One region of the Pantoea sp. PA1 genome, then DNA from elsewhere that is predicted to be linked to it. Evidence: predicted binding sites of a transcription regulator. Region 1 holds the regulator's gene; the other holds the start of a gene.
The links. Region 1 encodes PurR, which represses purine synthesis genes. Its sites were predicted from a motif close to CANGCAAACGTTTGCNTG; they were not measured.

Region 1 (15,189 bases):
TTTGCCGGTGTTAGCCGGATCGAGATGCCCACCGGCCGCCCCGGCGGCCACCACTTTGCCCTCAGACTCGCCCGGCTCACAGCTGCCTTTGGCATGGACATGGAATCCATGAATGCCCGGCGTCAGTCCTTTCAGATCTGGGGTGAACTGCAGACCATACTCTGTCTCATCAATCTTTACGGTGCCCAGCGATTTTCCTATGCCCTCAGCGGTGACCTGATGAACCGTCACCTGTTCACTGGCGGCGTGGGCTGACCCACAGGCGATCAGCGCGAATAGCGCGACTGCTTTCATTTTCATGATGACTCCGTTTGCATACCAGGGTGTGCAATAAGTCTGGTCGCTGTTGCGCTATTCTGCTGAGAATTGACGCACTTTTACGCTCAGGGCACATCGTAGCCCAGCGCGGCCTTACGAATGCGGAACCACTGCTGACGTGACAGCGTCACGCTCAGCGCACCGGCCGCGTCGCTGACCCGCGCCGTTTTGCCCGACCCGATGATCGGCAGCGGACGCGACGGCAGCATCAGAATCCAGGCATAGACCACCTGATCCAGGCTGCTCGCCCCGATCTCCTGGCGCACATGCTCCAGTTCATCGCGCAGTGGCTGGAAGTGGGGATCGTTAAACAGGCGACCGCCCCCCAGACAGGACCAGGCCATCGGCCGGATACGCAGTTGCTGACACTGATCCAGCGATCCATCCAGCAGTCCGCTCTGCTGCACAGGGGAGATCTCCAGCTGGTTAGTGACCAGCGAGAACGGCAGGCGGGACTGCAGCAGGGAGAACTGGGCCGGGGTAAAGTTGGAGACGCCAAAGTGCAGTACCTTGCCGCTCTGGTGCAGAGCCATAAAGGCATCGGCGACCTGATCCGCGTCCATCAGCGGATCGGGACGATGGATCAGCAGCAGGTCGAGACGATCGGTGTGCAGGTGACGCAGCGAATTTTCTGCGCTCTGGACGATATGCTCTTTATCGGTGATGTAGTGACCGATCTGGTTTTCCGGGCGGGCGCGGGTAGCGATGCCGCATTTGGTCACAATCTGCAGCCGATCGCGCAGGCCAGGAGCCAGCTTCAGCGCCTCACCAAACGCCGCTTCACACTGATAGTCACCATAGATATCGGCGTGATCAACGGTGGTAATACCGAGGCTGAGGTGATGCTCAATAAATGCGAGCCGCTCCTGAGGCGACATGCCCCACTCCATCAGACGCCAGTACCCCATAACCAGCGGTGAAAAATCGGGCCCCTGCAGAGCAATGGCTTGCGGTTGTGACATGACGATCTCCCTGTTGCACGTTGGCTGACATTAGCGTGTCAGAGAGTATAACGGAAAGCGCCAGGCCGTCAGAATAACTCCGGCTGCTGCGGTGCGGGTGGCTCTTCGCCCTTTTGCTGGCGCAGCAGACGCTGACGCCGCATCTGGCACAGGCGAATCACCTCGCGCTTCTGGGCATCACTGAAGCGCAGCCAGTTAAACCGCTCATCGCGGCTGCGTAAACATCCCAGGCAGTAGCCGCGCGCATCGCTCTCGCAGATGCCGCGACAGGGGCTGGGAACCGGGAAAAACTCAAGCTGCTCGGCCACTACGTCTCCGGAGTCACAGAATAACCAGTCAGAGTAACAGCGTAGCCTGGTTGCACAGAAAATGAGCCTCAGCCGGTCACAATAATCGGGTTGTCGCGCGAATGGGTGAACACTCTGTGCCATCGTGTGGGCCGATCGTTGCAACCGACCGACTGGTCTACTACTCTCAGTGCCATGAATAAGACGCCACAACGCAACGAAACCCGCGAGCACCTGCTTCAGACAGGTGAGCAACTCTGTCTGCAACGCGGGTTCACCGGAATGGGCTTAAGCGAACTGCTGTCACAGGCGGCCGTACCGAAAGGCTCCTTCTACTATTACTTCCGTTCCAAGGAGGCGTTTGGCGTGGCGTTACTGGAACGCTATTTTGCACGCTTCCTGCAGGATGTGGAATTACAGCTCAGCCGGACGGATGGCACCCCGCGCGAACGCCTGCTCAACCACTTCCGTTTAGCGGTCGATCTGTTCGTTCAGCAGGGCCACATTGTGGGTTGCCTGGGCGTGAAAGTCTCTGCGGAAGTCTGCGATCTCTCTGAGCCGATGCGCGATGCCCTGCAGCAGGGTGCGGCGAAAATCACCGCGCTCTATGCGCGGACGCTGACTGAGGCGGTGCAGCAGGAGTCGCTGAACCTGCCGCAGCCGCCTGCACAGATGGCGGAGTTGCTGTCGCTGCTCTGGCTGGGTGCCAGCCTGCAGAGCAAAATTTCCCGCGAGGCGCAGCACCTGCGCCTCGCACTGAGTACCATCGAACAGTGGCTAGAACGCCACTGATTTTTAAAAAACGTGTTTGTAGACGACTGGTCTACTAATCAGGAGCTATTATGGCGAGTACCCAGCTGTTTCGTCCGCTGAAAGTTGGCGCAATTACCGTCCCAAACCGCGTCTTTATGGCACCGCTGACCCGTCTGCGCAGCATTGAGCCAGGCGATATCCCGACGCCGATGATGGCGGAATATTACCTTCAGCGCGCCAGCGCCGGTCTGATCATCACCGAAGCCACGCAGGTCTCTTTCCAGGCTAAAGGCTATGCCGGTGCGCCGGGTTTACATACGCAGCCGCAGATTGCGGCGTGGAAACGCATTAACGAAGGCGTCCATCAGGCGGGCGGCCACACCGCCGTGCAGCTGTGGCACACCGGTCGTATTTCCCACAACAGCGTTCAGCCGGAAGGTAAAGCCCCGGTCGCCCCGTCGGCGATTGCGGCGGGTACCCGAACCTCACTGCGTGCTGAAGATGGCAGCGTCTACCGCGAAGAGACCTCAGAGCCACGCGAACTGACGATTCCTGAGATCCAGCAGATCGTGGCCGATTTCGGTCAGGCGGCTGCGAATGCGCGTGAAGCGGATTTTGACCTGCTTGAGCTGCACTCGGCACACGGTTACCTGATTCATCAGTTCCTGGCCCCGGATTCCAACCAGCGTACCGACGAATATGGCGGCAGCATCGAAAAACGCGGTCGTTTCGCGCTGGAAGTGGTGGATGCGGTCATTGCAAACTGGTCAGCCGATCGTATCGGTATCCGCGTTTCGCCGATCGGCAGCTTCCAGAATCTGGATAACGGCCCGGATGAAGAAGAAGCGGCGCTGTGGTACATCGGCGAGCTGGCGAAACGCAACATCGCCTACCTGCACCTTTCAGAACCAGACTGGGCCGGCGGCAAGCCTTACACGGATGCCTTCCGTCAGAAAGTACGTGACCTGTTCCCGTGTGCGATTATCGGTGCCGGTGCCTACACGGTCGAGAAAGCGGACGATTTGATTGGTCGCGGTCTGATCGATGCCGTCGCGTTTGGTCGCGACTACATCGCGAACCCGGATCTGGTTGAGCGTCTGCAGCAGGATGCTCCTCTGAATCCTCAGCGTCCGGAAAGCTTCTATGGCGGCGGCGCGGAAGGCTACATCGACTACCCGACACTGTAAACCTGTCTGGCTGCCGTCCGGGACGATGACGGCGGCCATTATTCAATGGCGATTTTCATCGCTATACTTAGCGCCTGGGTCATCCGGCGATGGCGTTTTACTTCAAAGAGGATGTTATGCGTTTACTACATACCATGCTGCGCGTTGGCGATCTGCAACGTTCAATTGATTTCTACACCCGTGTGCTGGGCATGCGCGTGCTGCGTCAGAGCGAAAACACCGAATATAAATATACCCTGGCTTTTGTGGGCTACACCGACGAGAGCGAAGGCGCGGTTATCGAACTGACCTATAACTGGGGCGTGGACAAGTATGATCTCGGCAACGCCTATGGTCATATCGCGCTGGGCGTGGATGACGCGGCTGCCGCCTGCGAACGTATCCGTCAGAATGGCGGTAACGTGACGCGTGAAGCGGGCCCGGTGATGGGTGGCTCCACCATTATCGCTTTTGTTGAAGATCCGGACGGCTACAAAATCGAGCTGATCGAAAACAAAGATGCCGGTAAAGGCCTCGGCAACTGATCCTGCCGCCAGCCTGCCCTCCCGGGCGGGCTGAATCCCCTTCTCTGCGCTTCATCTGCTGCACCCGGCCCCGTTTTTTGCCATAATGCGCGCTGCCCTTTTCCTGCAACGAGATCCTGATGTCTGAATCGAATTCCCCTAATGCACTCAATCAACGTTTCCGTGGCTTCTATCCGGTGGTCATCGACGTGGAAACCGCCGGTTTCAACGCACAAACCGATGCGTTACTGGAAATTGCCGCTATCACGCTGAAAATGGATGAAGAGGGATGGATTCAGACAGACCAGACGCTGCATTTTAACGTCGAACCTTTTGTCGGCTCGCTGCTGCACCCTGAAGCGCTGGCCTTTACCGGTATCGATCCCGCTAATCCGCTGCGCGGTGCCGTCAGTGAATATGAAGCGCTGCACGCCATTTTTAAAATGGTGCGCAAGGGGATCAAGGACAGCGGCTGCAATCGCGCCATCATGGTGGCGCACAACGCCACGTTTGACCTGAACTTTATGTCTGCGGCGGCTGAACGTGCCAGCCTGAAACGCAACCCGTTCCACCCCTTTGCGACCTTTGACACGGCAGCCCTGAGTGGGCTGGTGCTGGGTCAGACCGTGCTGGCGAAGGCGTGTATCGCTGCGGGAATGGAGTTTGACAGCAGTCAGGCACACTCGGCGCTGTATGATACGCAGCAGACCGCAACGCTGTTCTGTGAGCTGGTGAATCGCTGGAAGCGGTTAGGTGGCTGGCCCCTGCCCTTTGCCGAAGGCGATGCAGACACCAGCGCCTCCGTCTGAGGAATGCCACAACGAAAAAGGCCGACATTGCGTCGGCCTTTTTTTATTCTGCTTCTTTAAATTTTTCTGCGGTCTCTTTAATCAGCGACTGCAGTTCACCACGCTGTAACATCTCAACGATGATGTCGCATCCACCGACCAGTTCACCGTCTACCCACAGCTGCGGGAAAGTTGGCCAGTTGGCGTACTTTGGCAGCTCTGCACGAATGTCCGGGTTCTGCAGAATATCCACGTAAGCAAAACGCTCACCGCAGGCTGACAGTGCCTGCACCGCCTGTGCAGAGAAGCCGCAGCTTGGCAGCTTCGGAGAACCTTTCATGTACAGCAGGATCGGGTTTTCTGCGATCTGGCGCTGAATTTTTTCTACAGTACTCATAATTGCCTTCCTTAATTCGTCACTTCGTGTTTGTTTATTGTAGCGACTTCGCAGCGTGACTGAAAACGAGATTTTGATCGCTGCCTGCTGAAATCGCCATCCTGGTTAAGTCATGACAGGCACAGCGTGAATTCCTGATTATTAACAGCCGGTAACAGATTAATAATTCGTAATAATTTCGTTGATATAAGACGCTGAAAATGTTCATTTTCAGCACAATCGCGTGGGTTGCAAAGATTAACAATAAAAGGCATTACAGTTTTTAAAAGAACTGGACTAGAATGGCTTCGGCGCTGATCCTGGATCAGATTAATCTCAACTTTGTCGCGGTGCGTAGTGGCCCTGACAACTTAACTACTTAATGGACTATGCGTTTAATCATTACGCTTTTTATGCTGGCCTTTGCGCAACTGTTCTTCAACATCGCCGCCGCGTCTCCGCACGCTCCGGTGAACGTCAGTACGCATAAAGCAGAGAAAAAGAGTGCGCGCGAGGATGAGCGCCGCAAACGTCGCGTGGTGAAAACCACGACAAAAAAAACCCGTCTCAGCCCGGTTCAGAAGCTCAAAACGAAAAAACAGAAAAAAGTTGAACTGACCGCTAAACAGACACCTGCCAAAAAAACCTCGCTTAAGACCGCCCGACTCAGCACCAAAGAGAAAAAACGCTACGGCCACCAGCGCCTGCTGAAAAACGCGGATGCCAGCGAGACCGGCACCATTAAAATGAGCAAATCTCACCGTCAGCGCTACCAGAAAGCGCGTGAAACAGCGATGACCAAGCTCATGGGCCAGCTGGGCAAACCTTATCAGTGGGGCGGCACCTCCCCCCACACCGGCTTCGACTGCAGCGGATTGGTCTGGTACGCCTATAAAGATCTGGTGAAGTTTAAAATTCCGCGCACCGCTAACGAGATGTATCACCTGCGTGACGCTGCCCCTATCAAACGTGAGTCACTGGAAAAAGGCGATCTGGTCTTCTTCCGCATTAATGGCCGCGGAACCGCGGATCACGTCGGGGTTTACCTGGGTGACGGCAAGTTTATTCAGTCACCGCGTACCGGCAAAGATATTCAGATCAGTGCGTTAGGGGAAGATTACTGGCAGCGTCACTACATAGGTGCGCGTCGTGTAATGACGCCGAAAACCATTCGCTGAGCTGATGCAGTGTCAGAAAAAAGCCGAGAGAAGTCCCGGCTTTTTTATCAGTGCAGTACAGCGGTAAAACTAAAGGCCACAATCATCAGCAGGCAGCCGACAGTGGTCATTAACGCCAGTTTAAGATCGGTACTCATGGGTTGCTCTTTAACCACGTAATCATTGTGGTTATTCTATTTTCCCACAGCCGTGGGTAAAAATCTCGTTTTATCCGTTCAGCCTTGTTAGAATCCCGCCCTTGTTGCGCAACGCGCGCAGCCCTGATTCCGTTTGCGCACTTTTTCAGGCATTTATTCTCCGTCGGCCGCCGGTTTAATGCGCCATAACACGGCATTTTTGCGGAAAATACCCTGAGCAGACGCAAACGTTTAACACTACGCTTATCATACAGTTAGATAAGTCCTGGAGTCCGATTTTCATGGCAACAATTAAAGATGTGGCAAAACGCGCTGGCGTCTCCACGACCACGGTTTCGCACGTCATCAATAAAACCCGCTTCGTGGCTGAAGAGACGCGCGATGCGGTCTGGCAGGCGATCAAGGAACTGCACTACTCGCCGAGCGCCGTGGCGCGCAGCCTGAAGGTGAATCACACCCGGACGCTGGGGCTGCTGGCCACCTCCAGCGAAGCGCCCTATTTCGCTGAGATTATCGAAGCGGTCGAGAATCACTGTTTTGACAAAGGCTATACGCTGATTCTGGGGAATGCGCATAACGATCTGCAAAAACAGCGCGCCTACCTCAGCATGATGGCGCAGAAGCGCGTCGATGGCCTGCTGGTCATGTGCTCTGAATACCCGGACGACCTGCTGCAGATGCTGGAAGAGAACCGCAATATCCCGATGGTGGTGATGGACTGGGGCGAGTCGCGTGCCGACTTCACCGATACGGTGCTGGATAACGCCTTCCAGGGTGGCTATCTGGCGGGACGCTATCTGATTGAGCGCGGCCACCGCGACATCGGCGCCATCCCCGGTCAGATGGAGCGCAACACCGGGGGCGGACGTCATGCCGGTTTCCTTAAGGCGCTGGAAGAGGCGGGCATTCAGCCGCGCGCCGAGTGGATTGTGCAGGGTGACTTTGAGCCGGAGTCGGGCTATCAGGCGATGCAGCAGATCCTGTCGCAGAAGCAGCGCCCGACGGCGGTGTTCTGCGGTGGCGACATCATGGCTATGGGGGCGATTTGCGCCGCTGACGAGATGGGTCTGCGCGTTCCGCAGGACATTTCGGTGATCGGTTATGACAATGTGCGCAACGCGCGCTATTTTGCGCCTGCACTGACCACCGTCCATCAGCCCAAGGCTCAGCTGGGTGAGAAGGCGCTGGATATGCTGCTTGATCGCATCACCAGCAAGCGCGAAGTGTCACAAACGATTGAAGTCCATCCCACGCTGATTGAACGCCGTTCAGTTGCGGATGGTCCGTTCCGCGACTATCGCCGTTAATCCTCGCTTAACCACTCCTGATTAAGCGTTTGCGCATCACCCAGATAGCTGAGTAACCAGCCTGTTGCCGGTGATGCGCGATCCTCTGCCCAGCTGACACAGCAGGGGCTGTCCGGAAACGCCTGCGGCAGCGTCAGTTCCACCAGCGCGCCGCTGTCGAGCAGTGGCCGGGCCAGATGGCCCGGCACCATCGCCACGCACAATCCCGCCTGCACACACTCCAGCCCGGTTTGCCATTCCGGCACCACCAGCCTGCGCTGATTGTCCAGCGTCCACGTCATGCGCCGCGGCAGCGCCCGTGACGTATCCTCCAGCACCAGCGACGGCCAGTGACGCAGCGTGTCATCATCAATCCGGGTCGCCTGCGTCAGAGGATGGTCGGGTGCCACCACGCAGCGCCAGTTGAGCTTCCCCATATCCCGGAACGCAAACCGTCCGCCAACCGGTATCGCCTGGGTCGCGCCAATCGCGACATCGACCCGGCCATCGGCCAGGGCATCCCAGACCCCGTTGAAGACCTCATAACTGATGTGCAGCTCCATGTCCGGAAAGTGGCGATAAAAATCGTTAACCAGCTGCCGGGTACGCTGCGGTTTGGCGATGCGATCAACGGCAATGCTTAGCTGTCCGCGCCAGCCGTTAGCCAGCTGCTGACACTGCTGCCGGGTTGCGAGCATTTTTTTGATGACGCTGCGCCCTTCCCTGACAAAATGCTCCCCCGCCGGGGTCAGTACCACTTCACGGTGCTGACGCTCAAACAGCGGCACCGCCAGCCAGGTTTCCAGCTGGCGAACCGTATAGCTGATGGCAGACGGCACCCGATGTAACTCCTGCGCGGCGGCGCTGAAACTGCCCCCGCGTGCAACCGCGTCAACCACTTCCAGTGCATACTCTGACCACATAATCTGCCTTCAAAAATTTTAACAGCAACCGGCAAATATTACCGTTTCACAGCCGCAAACGCACCTTTTACACTCTGCCGCGTTTACCCTGCAAAATGAGAATCTGATGTTGTCGAATATAGGATTTATGCCCTACCTCGCTCTGCTCAGCATGCTGGGCTTTTTAGCCACCGATATGTACCTGCCCGCCTTTGGCGCGATGCAGGAGACGTTCCGCACCTCGCCCGGCCTGATCAGCGCCAGCATGAGTCTGTTTCTGGCCGGCTTCGCCTGTGGTCAGCTCTTCTGGGGCCCGCTCTCCGATCGCATCGGCCGTAAACCCGTGCTGCTGGCCGGGCTGGCACTGTTCGCCGCTGGCTGTGCGGGTATGCTGTGGGTGAATGATATCTTTCTGATGCTGGCGCTGCGCTTCATTCAGGCGATAGGCGTCTGTGCTGCCGCCGTAAGCTGGCAGGCGCTGGTCATCGACCGCTATCCGGCGGCGCGCGCCAGCAAAGTGTTCGCCACGATCATGCCGCTGGTGGCCCTCTCACCGGCGCTGGCACCGCTGCTTGGGGCATGGCTGATCGGCCATTTCCACTGGCGTTCGATTTTCCTGGTGCTGACCCTGATTGCGGTGGCGCTGATTCTGGTCACGCTGCGTCTGCCCACGGTGAAACCCGCTCCGCAGGAGAAAGGGGCACAGCCGGGCTTCTTCACGCTGCTTAAATCCCGCGTCTACAGCGGTAACGTACTGATCTACTCCGCCTGCTCCGCCAGCTTTTTTGCCTGGCTGACCGGCTCACCCTTTATTCTGGCGGGCCTGGGCCTTTCCCCCGCCGACATTGGCCTGAGCTATCTGCCACAGACGCTCGCCTTTTTAATCGGTGGCTTCGGCTGTCGCGCCCTGCTCAACCGCTTTAACGGCGCACAGCTGCTGCCCTGGCTGCTGGGGGTCTACAGCCTGAGCATTCTGGCACTGTTTGCGGTCGCGCTTTCGGGTCAGGGAACGCTGCTCAGCCTCATGGTGCCGTTCTGCGGAATGGCGCTGGCTAACGGAGCGATCTATCCGATTGTGGTCTCCAGTGCGCTGATGCCCTTCCCGCACGCTACCGGCAAAGCCGCCGCGTTGCAGAATACGCTGCAGTTAGGCCTCTGCTTCCTCGCCAGCCTGGCGGTGTCGGCGGGATTAACTCAGGCACTGCTGACCACCACGCTGATTATGACAGTGACGATTCTGCTCGCCCTGATCGGGTACGTCATGCAACGCGCCGCAAGCGCACAAACTGTTGTTGCCACTGCGCAACCTGCCTGCCAGGATAATCATTAAGACGCTAACCTTTTAGTTAGCGCCCTAACAATAAGTCATTGAATATTGACCCGCGTGAGAATATACTCATCCGGGTCAACAAATCTGTAATAAATCAACAATATAATAACGTAATAATCTGATTGGCACGCTGTTGCCGGGACGGTATTCGCACGCGTTATTCCCTCTTACCGGCCCTGCTTCAGCCTGTTCCAGTCCTCTGTATCTTACAGATAATCGGTTTGCGGAATCCTCCGTGACGTTTCTCAATGCCTGACGAATTGGCTATTCTTTGTTCAGGTTCAGATTGGACAGGTGGTGGAAAAGCTATGAGTTCATCTTACGCAGAAGCAGTGACTCCTGAAGATAATCATTGGTATCGCATCGTTCACGAACTGCTGGAAAAAGCGGATATCGAAATAAATGGCTCACGTCCGTGGGACATCCGCATTCATCATCCCGGTTTTTTTAAGCGTGTTCTGCAGGAGGGATCGCTGGGGCTGGGCGAAAGCTATATGGAGGGATGGTGGGACTGCGACCGTCTGGATATGTTCTTCCACCAGGTGCTTAAACATAAACTGGATCAGCAGCTCCCGCACCATTTCAAAGATACCCTGCGCATCGCCGCCGCCCGCTTAACCAACCTGCAGTCCCGCAAGCGGGCCTGGATCGTGGGCAAAGAGCACTATGATCTCGGCAACGATCTCTTTTCACTGATGCTTGACCCTTACATGCAATACTCCTGTGGCTACTGGAAAGAGGCCACGACGCTGGCGTCGGCGCAGGAAGCCAAGCTGGATATGATTTGTCGTAAATTAGCGCTGGAACCCGGGATGTCGCTGCTGGATATCGGCTGCGGCTGGGGCGGACTGGCGGAATTTGCCGCACGTCATTATGGCGTCAGCGTGCATGGCGTGACCATCTCCGCCGAGCAGCAGAAGCTGGCGCAGCAGCGCTGTGAAGGGCTGGATGTGACGATTCTGCTGCAGGACTATCGCGATCTGAACGAGCAGTTTGACCGCGTGGTGTCGGTCGGTATGTTTGAGCATGTCGGGCCTAAAAACTACGCGACCTATTTCGACGTGGTCGATCGTAATCTTAAGCCTGACGGGATTTTCCTGCTTCACACCATCGGCGCGATTAAAACCGATATGCGCGTTGACCCCTGGATCGATAAGTATATTTTCCCCAATGGCTGCCTGCCTTCGGTGCGTCAGGTGGCCGATGCCAGCGAGCCCCATTTTATTCTGGAGGACTGGCACAACTTTGGCGCAGATTACGACAGGACGCTGATGGCATGGCATGAACGCTTTTTGCAGGCCTGGCCTCAGCTGGCTGAGAGTTATGGCGATCGCTTTAAGCGTATGTTCGCCTACTATCTCAACGCCTGTGCCGGTGCATTCCGCGCGCGTGATATTCAGCTGTGGCAGATCGTCTTCAGTCGTGGCGTAGAGGGGGGATTGCGCGTGGCGCGGTAGAGGGCCCGGTTGCGCCGCAAGGCCTGCCGAAGTCAGACCCGCGTTAGCCGCAACGGAGAAGCTAAAGGCGCAGGGAACAGGGTCAGAAGAGGAAAGCGTCACGCGCCAGGGAGGGCGCGTGTCGAGCGTGTCAGGGATGACGGCTTTTGCGTCTTTCCGATCTGATCCTGTTTCCTGCGCAGGTGCAATCTCACAGCGAATCGGGTCAGCGGTTCAACAGGCGCTGTCGCGCCTGATATTAACTCTCTGCGGCAGGTTGCCCGGTCAGCGCACTCATGGCTGCCGCAGCATCACGCTGGGCGAGCACGCGCTCCACGGTCTCGACGATGGCCTGAGTGTGTGGATCGATCTCAATATTGACCCGCTGTCCAAAGGTCTTCGCCCCCAGCGTGGTGCGTTCCAAGGTTTCCGGGATCAGATAGACGCAGAACTTCGTTCTGGTCACATCCCCGACCGTCAGGCTGATGCCGTCGATACCGACGAACCCTTTATGCAGAATATATTTCATCTGCGCCGGGTCCTGGATTTTAAACCAGACTTCGCGGTTATGTTCTGACTGGATAATTTTGCAGATCTCAGCCGTGGTCATAATGTGACCCGACATCAGATGCCCGCCGATTTCATCGCTGAATTTTGCTGCCCGCTCGATGTTGACCACGTCGCCCTCGCGCAAATCGCCGAGGTTCGTCACCCGCAGCGTCTCTTTGATCAGATCAAAGCTGACGCGATCGCCGTCGATTGCCGTCACGGTTAAGCAGCAGCCGTTATGCGCGACGGATGCGCCCAGCGCCAGACCCGGCAGGAGTTCTTCCGGTAGCCGGACAGTATGGGTACGAAACAGCTCTTTCTCTTCGATGGACACGATCTCCGCCATGCCCTGCACAATTCCGGTAAACATATTCTTTGCCTCTGAAAATCCGACGTTTGTGCCAGTTTACCACAGCTCAGGCCCGCTGTTAGATTTCAGCCCCTGCCACGGCGTTGAGTCAGTGCAAACCGCATTGTGTGACAAAGATTGGCGAATGGGGTTACGCCAGTTACACTAACTCACGAAATTCCCCGGGCTTTTTGCCCCTTTTCTTTCCTATAACTCGTCAGGTGTTAACGTGCAGAAGTATTTAACAGAAGCGCGTCAATTGCTGGCCCTTGCGATTCCGGTCATCCTTGCTCAGGTGGCCCAGACCGCAATGGGATTTGTGGATACCATTATGGCCGGCGCCGTCAGCGCCACGGATATGGCCGCCGTTGCTGTCGGCACCTCTGTCTGGCTTCCGGCCATCCTCTTTGGTCATGGTCTTCTGCTTGCATTGACGCCCACCGTTGCGCAACTCAACGGTTCAGGTCGCCGCGAACGCATCGGTGAACAGATTCGCCAGGCATACTGGCTCGCCTTTTTTGTCTCCCTGCTGATTATGGTGCTGCTGTGGCACGCGGGTTACCTCATCCGCGCAATGCACGATATCGATCCCCGGCTGGCCCTGAAGGCAGAAGGCTATCTGCATGCCCTGCTGTTCGGCGCACCCGGCTACCTCTTCTTCCAGGTGCTGCGCAACCAGTGTGAAGGATTGTCGAAAACCAAGCCGGGTATGGTGCTGGGCTTTCTCGGCCTGATGTTTAACATCCCGCTCAACTATATCTTTATTTATGGTCACTTCGGGATGCCGGCACTGGGCGGGGTGGGTTGTGGTGTGGCAACCGCGTCGGTCTACTGGGTAATGTTTATCTGCATGCGCTTCTGGGTGCGCCGGATGGGTTCGATGCGTGATATCCGCATGGAGAGCCGCTGGTCGCCGCCTTCGCGTGTCATTCTCACCCGCCTGATGGCGCTGGGATTACCGGTGGCGCTGGCGCTCTTTTTTGAGGTCACCCTGTTTGCCGTGGTGGCGCTGCTGGTGTCGCCGCTGGGCATCGTCAATGTCGCCGGCCACCAGATCGCGCTGAATTTCAGTTCACTGATGTTCGTGTTACCGCTGTCGCTGGGCGTCGCGACCACCATCCGCGTCGGCTACCGCCTGGGTCAGGGCTCCACCGAGCAGGCCCGGGTCGCCGCGTGGACGGCGCAGGGTGTCGGCATCAGCATGGCGGCGCTGACCGCGATTTTTACCGTGACGTTCCGTCACCAGATCGCCCTGCTCTACAACGACAATCCTGAGGTGGTGACGCTGGCCGCACAGCTGATGCTGCTGGCGGCGATTTATCAGTTCTCCGATTCGATTCAGGTGATCGGTAGCGGCATTCTGCGCGGCTATAAAGATACGCGATCCATTTTCTTCATCACCTTTATTGCCTACTGGCTGCTCGGTCTGCCTGCCGGGTATCTGCTGGCACTGACCGACTGGCTGGTGCCGCGTATGGGACCTGCGGGCTTCTGGTGCGGTTTCATTATCGGCCTCACCTCGGCAGCGGTGATGATGATCTGGCGCATCAGACGCTTACAGCGTTCACCGGCGGCCATTATCCTCGCCCGCGCGGCGCGATAATCCACAAAAGCGGGCCATTTATGGCCCGCAGCGCCGAAAAAAACGACGGTTAGCACAGTTGCTGCGCAGTCACAGTGAAAAAACGATTTTCCCCTTGCCAGCCTCACACGCTGCCGTTAATATTCGTCCCCGCTGTCGCCCTGACAGCATGTTGCGCTCTTAGCTCAGTTGGTTAGAGCACCACCTTGACATGGTGGGGGTCGATGGTTCGAGTCCATTAGAGCGCACCAAGTGCGTCCGTAGCTCAGTTGGTTAGAGCACCACCTTGACATGGTGGGGGTCGGTGGTTCGAGTCCACTCGGACGCACCAATATTCAGTATGCGCTCTTAGCTCAGTTGGTTAGAGCACCACCTTGACATGGTGGGGGTCGATGGTTCGAGTCCATTAGAGCGCACCACTTTCAGAATTCCTTCAGCTTGCGCAACTCCCTTTATATTGATCTGCATCGCGTCCCCCTTCTGCTTTTTGATTGGTTTTCGCATACTTAGCGTCTATACTGTCCCCCGTTGTTTACTTGAAAGGTTTCAGCGATCACGTGCTTACTGCGATAACTCAAATGATTTGCGCAACAACAGCGTGGTGGTTACCAATCGTAGCCGCACAACTTCCCTGCACGCCTGGCCTTCGTCACCTATTCTTATTCAGTACTGCCCTTTTCAGTTTCAGTCTCAAATCAGAAATTTCACTTCGATGCGCTGCCATCGGATTCCGCCCTTATTCATCCATCACAACTTACAGATAATCCGTCATGAAAAAGACTAAAATCGTTTGTACTATCGGCCCGAAAACCGAATCCGAAGAGATGCTGACTCAGCTGCTTGAAGCAGGCATGAATGTTATGCGTCTGAACTTTTCTCACGGCGACTACGCTGAGCACGGCCAGCGCATTACCAATATGCGCGCCGTGATGCAGAAAACCGGTCGTCAGGCCGCTATCCTGCTGGACACCAAAGGCCCTGAAATCCGCACCATGAAACTGGAAGGCGGTAACGACGCGGCGCTGAAAGCGGGTCAGACCTTTACCTTCACCACCGATCAGAGCGTGATCGGCAACAGCGAGCGCGTTGCTGTCACCTACCCGGGCTTCACGGCTGACCTGAAGATCGGCAACACCGTGCTGGTTGATGATGGCCTGATTGGGATGGAAGTGACCGAAGTCACCGAAAACACCGTAGTCTGTAAAGTACTGAACAACGGCGACCTGGGTGAGAACAAAGGCGTTAACCTGCCAGGCGTCTCAATCC
Region 2 (15,189 bases), 1.1 Mb from region 1:
CTGGCGGGCGTCCCCTCGATTGTCTATGGCGTCTTTGGCCTGGGCTTTTTCGTCTGGCTGGTGGGCGGCACGATCGACCAGCTCTTCTTCGCCAGCGCACTGCCCAATCCGACGTTTGGCACGCCAGGGCTGCTGTGGGCCTCACTGACGCTGGCGTTACTGACGCTGCCGGTGGTCATTGTCGCGACCGAAGAGGGGCTGTCCCGTATTCCCAACAGTCTGCGACAGGGTTCGCTGGCGCTGGGCGCAACGCAGGCGGAAACCCTGTGGAATGTGGTGCTGCCTATGGCGGTGCCCGCGATGCTGACCGGTCTGATCCTGGCGGTGGCGCGGGCGGCCGGGGAAACCGCACCGCTGATGCTGGTGGGGGTAGTAAAAATGGTGCCGGAGCTGCCGGTAGACGCGGTGTTTCCTTATCTGCATCTGGATCGCAAGTTTATGCATCTGGGCTTCCAGATTTACGATCTGGCGTTTCAGAGCCCGAATATTGAAGCTGACCGGCCGCTGGTGTTTGCCACCGCGCTGCTGCTGGTGCTGATTATTCTGTCGCTTAATCTGCTGGCGATGGCCCTGCGTCACCGTCTGCGTGAACGCTATCGCCTTATGACTCAATAACAGGCTATGACTATGACGTCCGACACGGATATGGCGCTTACCGTTAACCATCTGTCGCTGTGGTATGGCGAGCGCCAGGCGCTGCAGGATATTTCGATGCAGGTGCCGAAAAACAGGATCACCGCGCTGATTGGTCCCTCAGGCTGTGGTAAATCGACGCTGCTGCGCTGCTTTAACCGCATGAATGATGTGATCGATCACTGCCGGGTTGAGGGAGAGGTGCTGCTGGGCTCGCTGCCGATACTGCGACCGGAGCAGGATCTCTCCGCGCTGCGGCGTCGGGTCGGGATGGTGTTTCAGCGGCCGAATCCGTTTCCCAAGTCGATCTATGAGAATGTGGTTTACGGGCTGCGCCTGCAGGGGGTACGCGACCGGCGGGTGCTGAACGAAGCCTGTGAGCGTGCGCTGCGTGCGGCGGCGCTCTGGGGCGAGGTGAAAGATCAGCTGTCTCAGAATGCGCTGACGCTCTCGACCGGACAGCAGCAGCGGCTGGTGATTGCCCGCGCTATTGCGATTGAACCGGAGGTTCTGCTGCTGGATGAGCCGACCTCTGCGCTGGACCCTATCTCGACGCTGGTGATTGAAGAGCTGATGACCACGCTGAAGCAGCATTTTACGCTGGTGCTGGTGACGCACAACATGCAGCAGGCCTCTCGCGTGTCAGATTACACCGCGTTTATGCATCAGGGCGTGCTGGTGGAGTTTGATGAGACCGACCGTATCTTCACCGCGCCGAAACAGCGCCGGACCGAAGATTATATTACGGGGCGTTACGGCTGAGTCCGCAACGGGAAAGGGGCGCTCTGCGGGATATCACACCGGCTCAGGGGGCTTGTGTCCTGCGTAAAGACGCAAAAGACGCCCTCCATGGCGGGCTCAGCGCGGGCCCTCCATGGCCCGCTATGCTTTACTCCGGACACAGGTCCCCATCGCTTCAGGTTTAACAGCTGTCTGTGTGACTTCCCGTCTATCAGTCGTTAGCATAGCCCTGCGGCGGCAGCGGTTCGCCATCCAGCCAGGCCTTACCGTCACGCATCGCCAGCCGTCCCTCAACAAACCAGTCGATGACCAGCGGATAGATGGCGTGCTCCTGATGCTGCACCCGCTCCGTGATCTCCGCCTCCGTGTCGTCGGCAAAAATCGGCACTTTTGCCTGCAGGATCACCGGCCCGCCATCCAGCTCGTCAGTGACAAAATGCACCGACGTGCCATGCTCGCTATCACCGTTCTCCAGCGCCTGACGGTGCGTATGCAGGCCCGGATATTTCGGCAGCAGGGAAGGGTGAATATTCAGCAGGCGATCGTGAAAATGGGCCACGAATGCGCTGCTGAGAATACGCATATACCCCGCCAGGACGACAAGGTCGGGCGAGTACGCTTCAATCTCAGCGATCAGCTGGCGATCAAAGGCGTCCCGGTCGGTGAAATCGCTGGCGGCCAGCGCGTGAGCCGGGATGCCCGCCTCACGCGCCCGCGTTAAGCCAAAGGCAGCGGCGCGGTTGCTGAACACGGCAGCCACGCTGCCGTGAATGCGCCCGCTGGCGCAGGCGTCAAGGATGGACTGAAGATTGCTTCCGTTGCCGGAGATCAGTACAACCAGCTTTTTCATCCGTTGATGACCACACGCTCTTCCGCCTCTGACGCTTTGATCACGCCGAGCTTCCAGGCTTTCTCTCCGGCCGCTTCCATCAGCGCGATCGCTTTATCCGCGTCGGCCGGGCTCAGGGCGATGACCATCCCGACGCCGCAGTTAAAGGTACGGTACATCTCGAAACGGCTGACGTTACCGGCCTGCTGCAGCCAGCTGAAGACGGCCGGCCACTGCCAGCTCTTCTCATCAATCACCGCCTGGGTGTTGTCGGGCAGCACGCGAGGAATATTTTCCCAGAAGCCGCCGCCGGTCAGGTGTGCGATAGCATGCACATCGACCTGTTCAATCAGGCTCAGGATATTTTTCACGTAGATGCGGGTCGGTTCCAGCAGATGATCAGCCAGCGGTTTGCCTTCCAGCTGTTCGGTCAGCGGATCGGTGTTGCTGACTTCCAGAATCTTGCGCACCAGCGAATAGCCGTTGGAGTGCGGGCCGCTGGAGCCGAGAGCGATCAGCACGTCGCCATCCTGCACCTTGCTGCCATCAATGATTTCTGATTTTTCCACCACGCCCACGCAGAAACCGGCCACGTCGTAATCTTCGCCGTGATACATGCCTGGCATCTCGGCCGTTTCACCGCCGACCAGCGCACACCCTGACTGCAGACACCCTTCGGCGATGCCGGTGATCACCGCAGAGGCAGTGTCCACGTCCAGTTTGCCGGTCGCGTAGTAATCCAGGAAGAAGAGCGGCTCAGCACCCTGCACCACCAGGTCGTTAACGCACATCGCCACCAGGTCAACACCAATGGCGTCGTGACGTTTGAGATCCATCGCCAGACGCAGCTTGGTACCAACGCCATCGGTGCCGGAGACCAGCACGGGTTCACGGTATTTTTGCGGCAGCGCGCAAAGCGCACCAAAACCGCCCAGTCCACCCATCACTTCCGGGCGACGCGTCTTTTTCACTACGCCTTTAATACGGTCAACCAGGGCATTACCAGCATCAATATCAACACCGGCGTCTTTGTAACTGAGAGAGGTTTTGTCGGTCACTGCGAGGTCCCCACGCGAGTTGCGGTTGGTGGTTAAAATAAAGCGCGGCAATTCTAACAGTGCAGGCAAACGTTTGCGAGTCCGGGATTGCGCATCGGACAATTTTCATTAATCCTTGTTTTATCCCGGCCAGACTCGCGGCTTTGCGCAAGGACAGGTGGCGCAGAGCGGAAAAGGCGGTATAATCCCGCGATTTTTTTTTAGCTCAACTCATTCCGGGAGAACACCAATGAAGATCGTGGAAGTCAGACACCCGCTGGTCAAACATAAACTGGGCCTGATGCGTGAGCATGATATCAGTACAAAGCGCTTTCGTGAGCTGGCGTCTGAAGTGGGCAGCCTGCTGACCTACGAAGCGACCGCCGATCTGGAAACGGAGCGCGTCACCATTGAGGGCTGGAACGGCCCGGTTGAAATCGATCAGATCAAAGGCAAAAAGATCACGGTGGTGCCGATTCTGCGTGCCGGTCTTGGCATGATGGAAGGGGTTCTGGAGCACGTTCCCAGCGCCCGTATCAGCGTGGTTGGGGTTTACCGTGATGAAGAGACGCTGGAGCCGGTTCCCTATTTCCAGAAGCTGGTTTCTAACATCGAAGAGCGCCTGGCGCTGGTGGTAGACCCGATGCTGGCGACCGGGGGCTCAATGATCGCCACCATCGACCTGCTGAAAAAAGCGGGCTGCACCAGCATTAAAGTGCTGGTACTGGTTGCCGCCCCGGAAGGGATCGCTGCACTGGAGAAGGCACACCCTGACGTTGAGCTCTACACGGCGTCCGTGGATCAGGGACTGAATGAGAAGGGTTACATCATTCCCGGACTCGGCGATGCCGGGGACAAGATTTTCGGAACCAAATAAATCGCATAGCCGACCAGAGAGTCGGCTTTTTTTTGCAAAAAAAAGCTCTCCGACCGGGGCGGGTTTGCCGCAGGGCTGACCCGCGTGCCTGAGGCTGTGCCTGAAGCGCGCACCCGTGGGGAAAATAACATAAGGGGATAAATGATGACTCGTCGCGCCATTGGCGTCACTGAACGACCGCCGTTACTGCAAACCATTCCACTCAGCCTGCAACACCTGTTCGCCATGTTTGGTGCCACAGTGCTGGTGCCGATTCTGTTTCACATCAACCCGGCGACGGTTCTGCTGTTTAACGGCGTCGGCACGCTGATCTACCTCTTTATCTGTAAGGGCAAAATCCCCGCCTATCTCGGTTCCAGTTTCGCCTTTATCTCGCCGGTACTGCTGTTACTGCCGCTGGGCTATGAGGTGGCGCTGGGGGGATTTATCCTCTGCGGGGTACTCTTTTGCCTCGTGGCGCTGATTGTTAAACGCGCGGGAACCGGCTGGCTGGACGTGATGTTTCCGCCAGCGGCGATGGGCGCGATTGTCGCCGTAATCGGTCTGGAGCTGGCGGGCGTAGCGGCCAATATGGCGGGCCTGCTGCCGGCAGAAGGCAGTGCACCCGACAGTAAAACGGTGCTGATTTCGCTGGTGACCCTGGCCGTCACGGTGTTTGGTTCGGTGCTGTTCCGCGGCTTCCTGGCGATCATCCCTATCCTGGTCGGCGTGGTGGCGGGTTATCTGCTCTCCGCGTTTATGGGCATCGTGGACTGGCGCGGCGTGGTCAGTGCCCCCTGGTTTGCCCTGCCGACCTTCTATACGCCGCGCTTTGAATGGGTGGCGATGCTGACGATTCTCCCCGCCGCGCTGGTGGTGATTGCCGAACATATCGGGCATCTGGTGGTCACGGCTAACATCGTGAAGAAAGATCTCATCCGCGACCCTGGCCTGCATCGCTCAATGTTCGCCAACGGCTTATCGACGGTGATCTCCGGCTTCTTTGGCTCCACCCCGAACACCACCTACGGCGAAAACATCGGCGTCATGGCGATTACCCGTGTCTACAGTACCTGGGTAATTGGCGGTGCGGCGATTCTGGCGATCCTGCTCTCCTGCGTCGGCAAACTGGCGGCGGTGATCCAGGCGATCCCGGTGCCGGTTATGGGCGGCGTGTCGCTGCTGCTGTATGGCGTGATCGGCGCTTCGGGTATCCGCGTCCTGATCGAATCGAAAGTCGATTACAACAAAGCGCAAAACTTGATCCTGACCTCGGTGATCCTGATCATTGGCGTCAGCGGCGCGAAGGTGCACATCGGCGCGGCAGAGCTGAAGGGCATGGCGTTAGCGACGATCGTGGGCGTCGGACTCTCATTGATCTTCCGGGTGATCTCGCTGCTGCGTCCGGAAGAAGTGGTGCTGGACGCCGAAGAATCCCGCGAGCCCTGATCGCATCGTAACGGACAGGATCGGGGCAGGGACGCCCCATTCATCTCTTTCTGAAAACTGTGGTAGACTTCCCCCGATTTTTTGCTTGTTCTCTTGCTGAGGTGCTTCTGAACACGCCGGCACAATTGTCATTGCCACTCTATTTACCTGACGATGAAACCTTCGCCAGCTTCTGGCCGGGGGAGAACCCGTCGCTGATTGCCGCGCTGAAAGGCGCTCTCAGCCAACAACATGGCAGCTATCTCTACTTCTGGTCACGCGAAGGCGGCGGGCGGAGTCATCTGCTGCACGCCGCGTGCGCCGAAATGTCCGCTCGCAGTGAAGCGGTGGGATATGTGCCGCTGGACAAACGCACCTGGTTTGTACCGGAAGTGCTGGAGGGGATGGAGCAGCTGTCACTGGTCTGCATCGATAACATTGAGTGCATTGCCGGTGAGCCGGAGTGGGAGATGGCGATCTTCGATCTCTACAACCGCATTCTGGAAACCGGCAACACGCGGCTGTTCATCACCGGCGATCGTCCACCGCGCCAGCTGAATCTGCAGCTGCCGGATCTCGCCTCGCGCCTGGACTGGGGGCAGATCTATCGCCTGCAGCCGCTCTCCGATGAAGATAAACTGCAGGCGCTGCAACTGCGCGCCGGGTTGCGCGGCTTTGAGCTGCCGGAAGATGTGGGACGCTTCCTGCTGAAGCGACTGGATCGTGAAATGCGCACCCTGTTTGAAACGCTGGATCGGCTTGATCGTGCCTCGATCAGCGCCCAGCGCAAACTCACCATTCCCTTCGTTAAAGAGACGCTCGGCCTTTAAAGAATGTCGAGCACCGCTTCCGGCGGACGTCCGATTCGCGCCCGATCGCCCTTGATCACAATCGGCCTTTCAAGCAGTTGCGGATGGGCGGCGAGCGCGTCCAGCAGCGCACTTTCCTCTTTATCACTCAACGCCAGTTCGCTGTAGAGCGCTTCTTTCGTCCGCATCAGCTGGCGTGCGCTCTGCATCCCCAGCTTCTGCAGCTGACTCTGCAGCGTCTCGCGGTCAGGCGGCGTCTGCAGATAGAGCACCACTTCCGGTACAAGGCCGCGGGTGTTCAGCAGGGCCAGAGTTTCGCGGCTCTTGCTGCAGCGCGGGTTGTGGTAAATCGTCACCATGTCAGGCTCTCCTTTTCCGGCTGTTATGCTCAGCCTTTCTGATATTGTTTGAAACGCTGCTGCAACTGACGCAGCTGATCGATACGGGCATCGTAGCGCGCCTGCTTCAGGCTGCCGAGCGGCACCTGGGCGCTGGCGCTGCTCAGTGCGCTAATCGCCTGATCGAGCTGACCATTCAGTGCCAGACTCTCGGCCCGCGCCGAGAGCTCCTCATCATTCAGCCCCTGCTGAGCAGAAGCCTGCGCCAGTAAATCCCAGCCGTTGGGGTCATCCTTGTTTGCCCAGGTGTAGCGATTCAGAATGCGGCTGGCGCTGGCATACTGTTTCGCTTCTACATAGGCATTCGCCAGGTTGAGCTGCACCACCGGGCTGTTTTTCGCCCCGGTAGCCGCGGTGAGCAGGGCAATCGCCTGCTGCGGCTGGTTCAGACCGATATCGATATCGGACATGATGTCGAGGAACCAGACATTACCGGGCTGCTTCGCCAGCAGCGGGGTCATAATCCGCTTCGCGTCGGCAAAACTCTTCGCCTGCAAAAACTGTATCGCTTTGCCATATTGTGAGGCCAGCTGCTCACGCGAATTGCCGCTGGCATACTGGCTCAGCAGTTCGTCAGTAAGCTGATTGCGCCCGGTGGAGTACATGCCCAGCGCCCGTACCTTCGCCAGATAAAAATCTTCCGTCGACTGCACGACCACTGGCCGCATCTGGTTGGCGCGGTTTCGGGCATCCGCCAGACGGCTGTCGGGCAGGGGGTGCGTCAGCAGAATTTCCGGTGGCTTTGACGAGAAGCGGCTCTGATCGGCCAGCTTCTGCAAAAAGTTCGGCATCGCCTGCGGATCGAATCCGGCGCGCTGCAGCACCTGAATCCCGATGCGATCTGCCTCCTGCTCATTGCCCTGGGTAAAGCTGATGATCCCCTGCTGGGTGCCCGCCAGCGTACCGGTCAGTGCTGCCATGCCCGCCTGCGGACTCGCCATCGCCAGCAGAATAGAGCCCAGCGCACCGACCCAGGTCAGCGGCGCATTGCGCTTCTGATCTTCCATCGCGCGCGCCAGATGGCGCTGGGTAACGTGAGAAATCTCATGCGCCATTACCGACGCCAGCTGGCTTTCATTCTCGGTAAAGCGGAACAGCGCGGAGTGCAGCACCACATTGCCGCCAAAAAAGGCAAAGGCGTTCAGCTCATCGTTCTGTATCAGAAAGAAGTGGAACGGCGTTTTCACCGAGTCAGCGTGCGCAACCAGGCGCTGGCCGAGCTGATTGATGTACTGATTGAGAAGCGGATCGTTGATCAGTGGTGCGCTGGCGCGAAGCTGGCGGACATAGAAGTCGCCCATCTGCAGCTCCTGATTAATCGACAGCGTCGAACCGGCCGTGGTGCCAATATCGGGAAGAGAATCACTGACATCAGCGTAAGCCGGTGACAGCGTGGACAGAATGAGCGTCGGCAGAAGCGCGGCGATCAGCGTTTTTTTTAACCGGTTCAACATGCCTTAATCCTGTAGAGAGGCTCTGAAAAGAGACAGGTGCGCAGCGGGTAGGTTCCCTTTTCCGCAGATAACGACGGTTTGCGCCTATCTTAACCAGTGCCCGAAAAGAAAGAAATGCTGTTTTCGGGGCCAGCCGGCGGCGCGGTTTGTGCAAGATCAGCGAATATGACGAAAAAATTTGAACATTCCTGAAACCTAAACCGTAGTTAAACGGATAAGCCGGGGCAGGGGATTGCCCGCGGCGGCGCGCAATTATACAACGGCTTATTTACGCTGCTGATTGAGTCCGGCATGAATAAAGCAGAATCTTCTGTCGGTCTTCTGACGTTAATCCGCTTTCCTTTTTAAAGTTATGTAAATTCACTCAAAAAAACTGAATATGGCATGATTTTTTCCAGGCCAAATCTGAAAAAAACAGCGAAACGCATGGGTTTAATCCTTTTTTTACATTGATAAATTCAATCGTTATTCCGGCCATATCTGTTTTTTTCTATTTAACGCTGGCTGTTATTTTTTAAATCTTTCCCCTGTCGCCATAAATCAGGCGGACCTTATCGCGGGCCAGTGATAAAAAGACGGTTTTTAGTTGCTAATGAAATTTTTCGATTAATTCAGGCGGTGAATCATTTCTGCTGTCATCAGCAGCGTGCCTGCCCGACTTTCCTTCAGGAGAGAATCACGTCCGCGCTGTGATATAGATAGCCGACCTGATTCAGTCCTGAATCGGCCAGAGATTATTTGCCGGAGAGAAGTGTTATGCGTTCAGCTATTTCGTACGCGTTAATCGCCATTATCGGTGGCGTAGTGGGTGCGGCTGTTACACAGAGTGGCACTATTTATGACAAAGTCACACGCCATTTTGCCTCAGAGCCTCAGGAACCCGCCGGATTCTGGAGTACACCAGCGATTGAAGGCTACGGCAAAATTCATTATGAGCCTGATGCCGCTTTTAAGCCGGTGCCGGGTCTGAGTAATAAAATTGTTTTTCAGATCACCCGCAGCGATGGCGCGATGACCGCACCCAATCTGGGACTGGAGCGCGTCGCGCGGGTAGTGAATCTTTATATCGCCTCTGGCGTTCCGGCCGATCAGCTGAAGTTTGTGGTTTCGGTTACCGGTGACGCGACCCCCGCCATGCTGGATAACGCCCATTTCAAACAGTTTTATGGCATCGACAATCCCAACCTGAAGCTGATTAACGAGCTGAATCAGGCGGGCGTAAAAGTCTCCGTGTGCGATCAGTCGGTGGCCTTCCACCACTATCCCAACAACTGGATTGATAAATCCGTTGTGCACGCGCTTTCCAGTCCAACCACGGTCTCAACGCTGCAAAACCAGGGGTATGCGTGGCTGGCAATGTAATTAACGTTTTATTTAATCGGGAGAATATCTGATGCGTCCAGCAGCTTTAGTGGTGGTGGCAGCCGTCGCGGGATTTATTGGCGGCAATGTTTTACAGCTGCCCGCTTTATTTGGTAAGGCCAGCGATAAACTGGCGGAGAATAAAACCGAGCCTGCCGACTTCTGGAGTACACCGGCAATTGAGGGGTATGGCAAAATACATTATGTCGATACGCCAGCCTTTAAACCCGGCACAACGACAGGCCTGAGTAATAAAATCGTCTTTCAGATCAACCGCAGTGAAGGCGATATCCGTAAACCGAATCTCGGTCTGGAGCGCGTCGCGCGTGTAACCAACCTCTATTATGCGGCGGGTGTTCCGCTCGACCAGCTGAAATTTGTGGTATCCATTAACGGCGACGCGGTTTCATCTGCCCTGAATAATGCGCAGTTCAGCAAAGCCTACGGTGTCGATAACCCGAACCTGAAATTAATCAGCGAACTGAAAAAAGCGGGTGTGCAGGTCACTATCTGTGACCAGTCAGTGGCGTTTCATCAGCTGGAGCGTGACTGGATCGACCCGATGGTCACCCACACGATCTCCAGCGGCACAACAGTCGCCACCCTGGAAAACAGCGGTTACGCCTTCCTGATGCTCTGATCCTCCTGACAGCGGCGTCATCGCCGCTGTCATCTGCTGTGCTTTGCTTTTCCTGTAAGGCGGACCGGCCTTACTCCTTTCTTCTCACCGGATGCGCCCTGTCGCTTCAGGCTGGCCTTAATTGCCGCGGCTCCTACGATAAAACGTCATGTTTACCGGGGTTCGGGACCACTATCTATCGTGCTTTTTCCCTGTCAGCAGAGAAGCCCTGATCATTAAATCAGTGCCAGGATAATTTGTATTTAGTCGGCTGAAATTTGTCTTAATGCTGCTCAAAAAGGCCAGCAGGGTGTAGACTTAAGCCCGGATTATCAGCTGGCTTTCATTAAAAAAATAATCAGGCATTCATGACATGACTTCCTTCTTCGGGGCGGCAACGCCATGCTAAAGCTGTTTCGGCCTAAAGCCGATTTGCGCAATCTCATCGCCCTGCTGGTCATTGTCAGTATTGTCATTACGCTCGCCAACACACTTTACGCCACCTGGCGGGTGCAGCGTCAGGTGCTGATCGATTCCACGCTTGAAGCTAACCGCGCCTATGCCGCCAAGCTCGCCTCTACCAGCGAAATCTTCTTCCAGCTGGCGCAGTCACAGCTGCACTTCAGCGCCAATCAGCTCAGCCGTGACTTCAATAATGATGCGTTGCTGAGCAGTGAGGTCAACCGCCTGCGTGAGCAGACCACCAGTTTTAACTCGGTGGTGGTGGTGGATGGGCAGGGCGTGGTCAAAGCGATCTCGCCTGAGTCCCTGACCCTGAAAGGCATGCATCTCACCAGTGATGCCTCGCGCGAAGCGCTGACGCTGCGGCAGCCGGCAATCAGCAAACCGACGCTGTCACCGGCCAACAATCTGCTGGTTTTTGTCTCGTGGCCGATCTGGAGCGAACAGGGCGACTATCTGGGCTACGTCGGCGGCACCATCTATCTGAAAAAGAAAAGTATTCTGAATGCGCTGCTGGGTGAACAGTTCTACCGCGATGGCACCACGGTCTATGTGCTCGACAGTAATAATGAGGTGCTGTATCACCAGAATCGTCAGCTGGTGGGCAAAACCCTGCCTGCCATCGTCAGTCCCAACGGTGAGGAGACCAACGGCTCGCTGATGATGACCGGTGCGGGAGAATCCACGCAGCTGGCAGGCTATGCCGTCGTTCCGACCACCGGCTGGACGGTGGTGGCCCTGAAGCCCATCAATGCCACGCTCGATCCGCTTTCCGGGCTGTTAATGAAAGTGCTGAAAAACTCGGTGCCGTTTGCGCTGCTGACCCTGCTGGTGGCTGTGGTGCTGGCGCGACTGATCGCCCGCCCGCTGTTTCAGCTGGCGCGCAAAGCCAGCCGGATGGATGCGCAGGGCGTCTCTAAGGAGATTGGCGGTATCAGCGCCTGGTATTTTGAGGCCGCACAGGTGAAGCGCGCGCTGCTCACCGGTATCGGCCTGGTGCAGGATAAAATCGGCCGTCTCAGCTCGGAAGCGCAGACCGATCCGCTCACCCAGCTGCTGAATCGCCGCGGGCTGAACGCGGTCCTGGAGTATTACCGCACGCTGCGCCAGCCTTTCGCGGTGCTGGCGCTGGATATCGACCATTTCAAAAACGTTAACGACAGCTGGGGCCATGACGTCGGTGATCGGGTGATTCAGCAGGTGGCCAGCACGCTGCGTGCCAGCGCCCGTCACTCGGATGTGGTGTGCCGCAACGGCGGAGAGGAGTTTCTGATGCTGCTGCCAGGAACGTCGCTGGATGAAGCGCAGGTCATCGCAGAGCGGGTGCGGCAGGGCATTGCAGAAGCCTGGCTCAGGGATGTGGGGCGGATTACCCTCTCCATCGGCGTCGCGGCCTGGAAAGGAACGCAGGATGCCGGGCTGGAAGTGAGCCTGAAACAGGCGGATGCCGCGCTTTATGAGGCAAAGAATGCCGGGCGCAACTGCGTTATCGTGGTCCGATCTTAACGGTTCGGGAAGCGGGGAGGGCGGGGAAGGAGAAAGAAGAAGGGCGCGGCACCCAGGCTACCGCGCCCTTACGATCAGGCGGACTTGACGTAATCCAGCACCATGTCGTGGTGATTCGAGGTTTTGAAGTTATCAAACACTTTCTCAACCTTGCCCTCTGCATCCACCAGGAAGCTGATGCGATGAATGCCGTCATAGGTTTTACCCATAAACGTTTTTTCACCCCAGACGCCAAACGCCTGGCAGACTTCATGGTTTTCATCTGAGAGCAGGGTAAAGTTCAGCAGCTCTTTTTCCGCAAAACGTGACAGTTTTTCCGGTTTGTCGGTGCTGATACCCAGCACTTCCACACCCGCTTTTTTCAACTCATCCATGTTGTCACGCAGACCGCACGCCTGCACGGTGCAGCCTGGCGTCATCGCTTTCGGGTAGAAGTAGACCAGAACGCGCTGTCCCTGGAAGTCGGTCAGATTCACTTGTTCGCCGTCCTGATCGGGCAGGCTAAATGCGGGTGCGGTGTCACCGGCTTTCAGTGGATTCATCACATCTCTCCATTTTTTTATTCAGGCTGTGGGTAATACACCATCCAGCGAAAAACAACCAGAGGGAACGTTACCATCAGGGGGTATTTCACCACATAGCCGGTCACGTTTCAGTGGCAGTAATGTGGAGAAATAACTCCGGTTTATTTGCAAAGTTTAGCGCACCGCGCTGACAGATTCGCTGCTGTCGGCGTCTGACACACTGTAGAGGCGCAGCGTGCCCTGGGCATTCAGCTCCTGACACAGCGCATTGAACGCCTGCTCAAAAGTGGTGCCGCTGGTGCGTGTCGGACTGTGTGCCGTCATCTGAATATAGAGTGTCGGCGGCAAACCCTGTTGCGCGGGGGTGATGCGCGACACCAGTTCGGCCACGTTCATCTGATGCTTATCAATGAGATCGGTAAAGCGCTCGATGATGTGCGGTGAATCGGCGACCTCAACCTGGATAAAGGCGGTATCAGGCATCGGCGGGCGTAACCGCGCGTTGGTACGCTTCATGACGATCAGCAGCTCCAGCTCTGCCCCTTTCAGCGGCAGCGTCGATTCAATCAGCGTGATCGCATTCCAGCTGCCGGACAGCAGCATGATAAACGTGAACTCATCCCCGAGCATGGCAAGACGGCTGTCTTCAATATTGCAACCACAGCTGCTGACGTGTCGGGTAATGGTGTTGACGATACCCGGACGGTCAACACCGAGGGCGGTGATCACCAGATGATGGGGCTGAGATTGCGACAAAATGGCTTTTCCTCTGCTTTCGCTAATAACCATAAGGTAAACATAAAAAAAACTGCTGACAAGCGCGGGAATGGCGTGGCTTGCTTGCTTTTCCCTAAGCGTAAAACGTACCATGAAGCACTTGTTTGTCGAGGGGATCGCCAATGTTTACGGGAAGTATTGTTGCACTCGTTACGCCAATGGATGACAGCGGTAATGTCTGCCGGTCGAGTCTGAAAAAACTGATTGATTATCACGTCGCCAGCGGCACCGCGGCGATCGTTTCCGTCGGCACCACAGGCGAGTCTGCCACCCTGAGTCATGAAGAGCATGGCGATGTGGTGATGCTGACCCTGGAACTGGCCGATGGCCGTATTCCGGTGATTGCCGGAACCGGGGCTAATGCCACCGCTGAAGGCATCTCCCTGACGAAGCGTTTTGAACATTCCGGCGTGGTGGGTTGCCTGACCGTCACCCCTTACTATAACCGCCCGACGCAGGAAGGGCTGTTCCAGCACTTTAAAGCGATTGCTGACAGCACCAGCCTGCCACAGATGCTCTATAACGTTCCCTCACGTACCGGTTGTGACATGCTGCCGGAAACCGTTGCCCGCCTGGCCGAAATCAAAAATATTATCGGAATCAAAGAGGCAACCGGGAACTTATCGCGGGTTAGTCAGATCCAAGAGCTGGTTAATGAAGATTTCATTCTGGTGAGTGGCGATGACGCGACGGCACTGGACTTTATGCAACTGGGCGGCAAAGGCGTCATCTCGGTGACCGCGAATGTAGCTGCGCGCGAAATGGCGGAAGTCTGCCAGCTCGCACAGCAGGGCAATTTCGTCGAGGCACGCCGCCTGAATCAGCGTCTGATGCACCTGCACCAGACGCTTTTCTGTGAACCCAATCCTATCCCGGTGAAATGGGCAGCGAAGCAGCTGGGATTAATCGCTAACGACACGCTGCGTCTGCCAATGACGCCACTGACAGCAGCCAGCCAGCCGAAAGTGGAACAGGCGCTGGTGAAAGCGGGTTTGCGATAATTTAGGGAGTTTGAATGAATTACTCAGTAAAGCGGTCAACAATTGCCACAGTGGTGGGGCTTTCTACCCTGATGCTGTTGTCGGCCTGTTCAACCGATCAGCGTTATAAGCGCCAGGTCAGCGGCGACGAATCCTATCTTCAGGCCAGTGAACTGCATGAGCTGAAAGCGCCTGCCGGGATGATCCTGCCGGTGCAGCGTGGCGACTATGATGTGCCCCGCACCGCCAGTCAGGGCCCTACCGGCAAGCAGCTGGACATCCGTCCGCCAGCACAGCCGCTGGCACTGATGAACGGCACCCGCGCGCAGTTCAGTAACAACACCGGCGCGCTGATCATTGACAACAGCCGTGGCTCGGTCTGGTCGCAGGTCGTCAATGTGGTGCAGTCCTACAAATTCCCGATCGCCTCCCGCAATGATGCCGGTCAGCAGCTGACGACCGACTGGGTTCAGTGGAACCGTGCGGATGAAGATCAGCAGTACCGCGGTCGCTACCAGATCAGCGTGCAGTCGCAGAGCTATCAGCAGCTGCTGACCGTGCGTCTGCTGGAGCTGCAACAGGATGGGAAAACCATCACTTCACCTGCCCAGATCCAGCGTTACACCGCGCAGATGCTGAATGACATCAGCACCGGCATGGACAAGATCGATACCGCCAGTGAAAACGCGGCATCCGGTCGGGTGAACGGCGCGATCGATGTGCAGAGCGGTGCCGATGATACCGGTCTGCCTATGCTGATCCTGCGAACGCCTT

Region 2: purM (phosphoribosylformylglycinamidine cyclo-ligase) is a predicted target of PurR. The motif match lies at 3,324-3,341, and genes of this name have one in related genera.

What each region holds. Positions count from the first base shown of each region.
Region 1 covers NZ_JBXGEE010000001.1:969,699-984,887, reverse strand. Annotated here, with positions in the region: gene sodC (superoxide dismutase family protein) at 1-300, opposite strand, end outside; gene AC1V0D_RS04865 (aldo/keto reductase) at 384-1,280, opposite strand; gene AC1V0D_RS04860 (DUF1289 domain-containing protein) at 1,349-1,588, opposite strand; gene AC1V0D_RS04855 (TetR/AcrR family transcriptional regulator) at 1,763-2,359, shown strand; gene nemA (N-ethylmaleimide reductase) at 2,410-3,507, shown strand; gene gloA (lactoylglutathione lyase) at 3,624-4,031, shown strand; gene rnt (ribonuclease T) at 4,151-4,819, shown strand; gene AC1V0D_RS04835 (Grx4 family monothiol glutaredoxin) at 4,863-5,198, opposite strand; gene AC1V0D_RS04830 (C40 family peptidase) at 5,564-6,352, shown strand; gene cydH (cytochrome bd-I oxidase subunit CydH) at 6,400-6,489, opposite strand; gene purR (HTH-type transcriptional repressor PurR) at 6,771-7,796, shown strand; gene punR (DNA-binding transcriptional activator PunR) at 7,793-8,698, opposite strand; gene punC (purine nucleoside transporter PunC) at 8,805-10,007, shown strand; gene cfa (cyclopropane fatty acyl phospholipid synthase) at 10,316-11,464, shown strand; gene AC1V0D_RS04800 (riboflavin synthase) at 11,703-12,362, opposite strand; gene AC1V0D_RS04795 (MATE family efflux transporter) at 12,571-13,944, shown strand; tRNA gene AC1V0D_RS04790 (tRNA-Val) at 14,098-14,174, shown strand; tRNA gene AC1V0D_RS04785 (tRNA-Val) at 14,178-14,254, shown strand; tRNA gene AC1V0D_RS04780 (tRNA-Val) at 14,266-14,342, shown strand; gene pykF (pyruvate kinase PykF) at 14,694-15,189, shown strand, end outside.
Region 2 covers NZ_JBXGEE010000001.1:2,108,359-2,123,547, reverse strand. Annotated here, with positions in the region: gene pstA (phosphate ABC transporter permease PstA) at 1-615, shown strand, start outside; gene pstB (phosphate ABC transporter ATP-binding protein PstB) at 628-1,395, shown strand; gene purN (phosphoribosylglycinamide formyltransferase) at 1,586-2,224, opposite strand; gene purM (phosphoribosylformylglycinamidine cyclo-ligase) at 2,221-3,261, opposite strand; gene upp (uracil phosphoribosyltransferase) at 3,491-4,117, shown strand; gene uraA (uracil permease) at 4,262-5,545, shown strand; gene hda (DnaA inactivator Hda) at 5,653-6,354, shown strand; gene arsC (arsenate reductase (glutaredoxin)) at 6,351-6,692, opposite strand; gene bepA (beta-barrel assembly-enhancing protease) at 6,722-8,185, opposite strand; gene AC1V0D_RS10140 (DsrE family protein) at 8,942-9,547, shown strand; gene AC1V0D_RS10135 (DsrE family protein) at 9,579-10,187, shown strand; gene AC1V0D_RS10130 (sensor domain-containing diguanylate cyclase) at 10,569-12,134, shown strand; gene bcp (thioredoxin-dependent thiol peroxidase) at 12,209-12,676, opposite strand; gene AC1V0D_RS10120 (glycine cleavage system transcriptional repressor) at 12,833-13,414, opposite strand; gene dapA (4-hydroxy-tetrahydrodipicolinate synthase) at 13,558-14,436, shown strand; gene bamC (outer membrane protein assembly factor BamC) at 14,451-15,189, shown strand, end outside.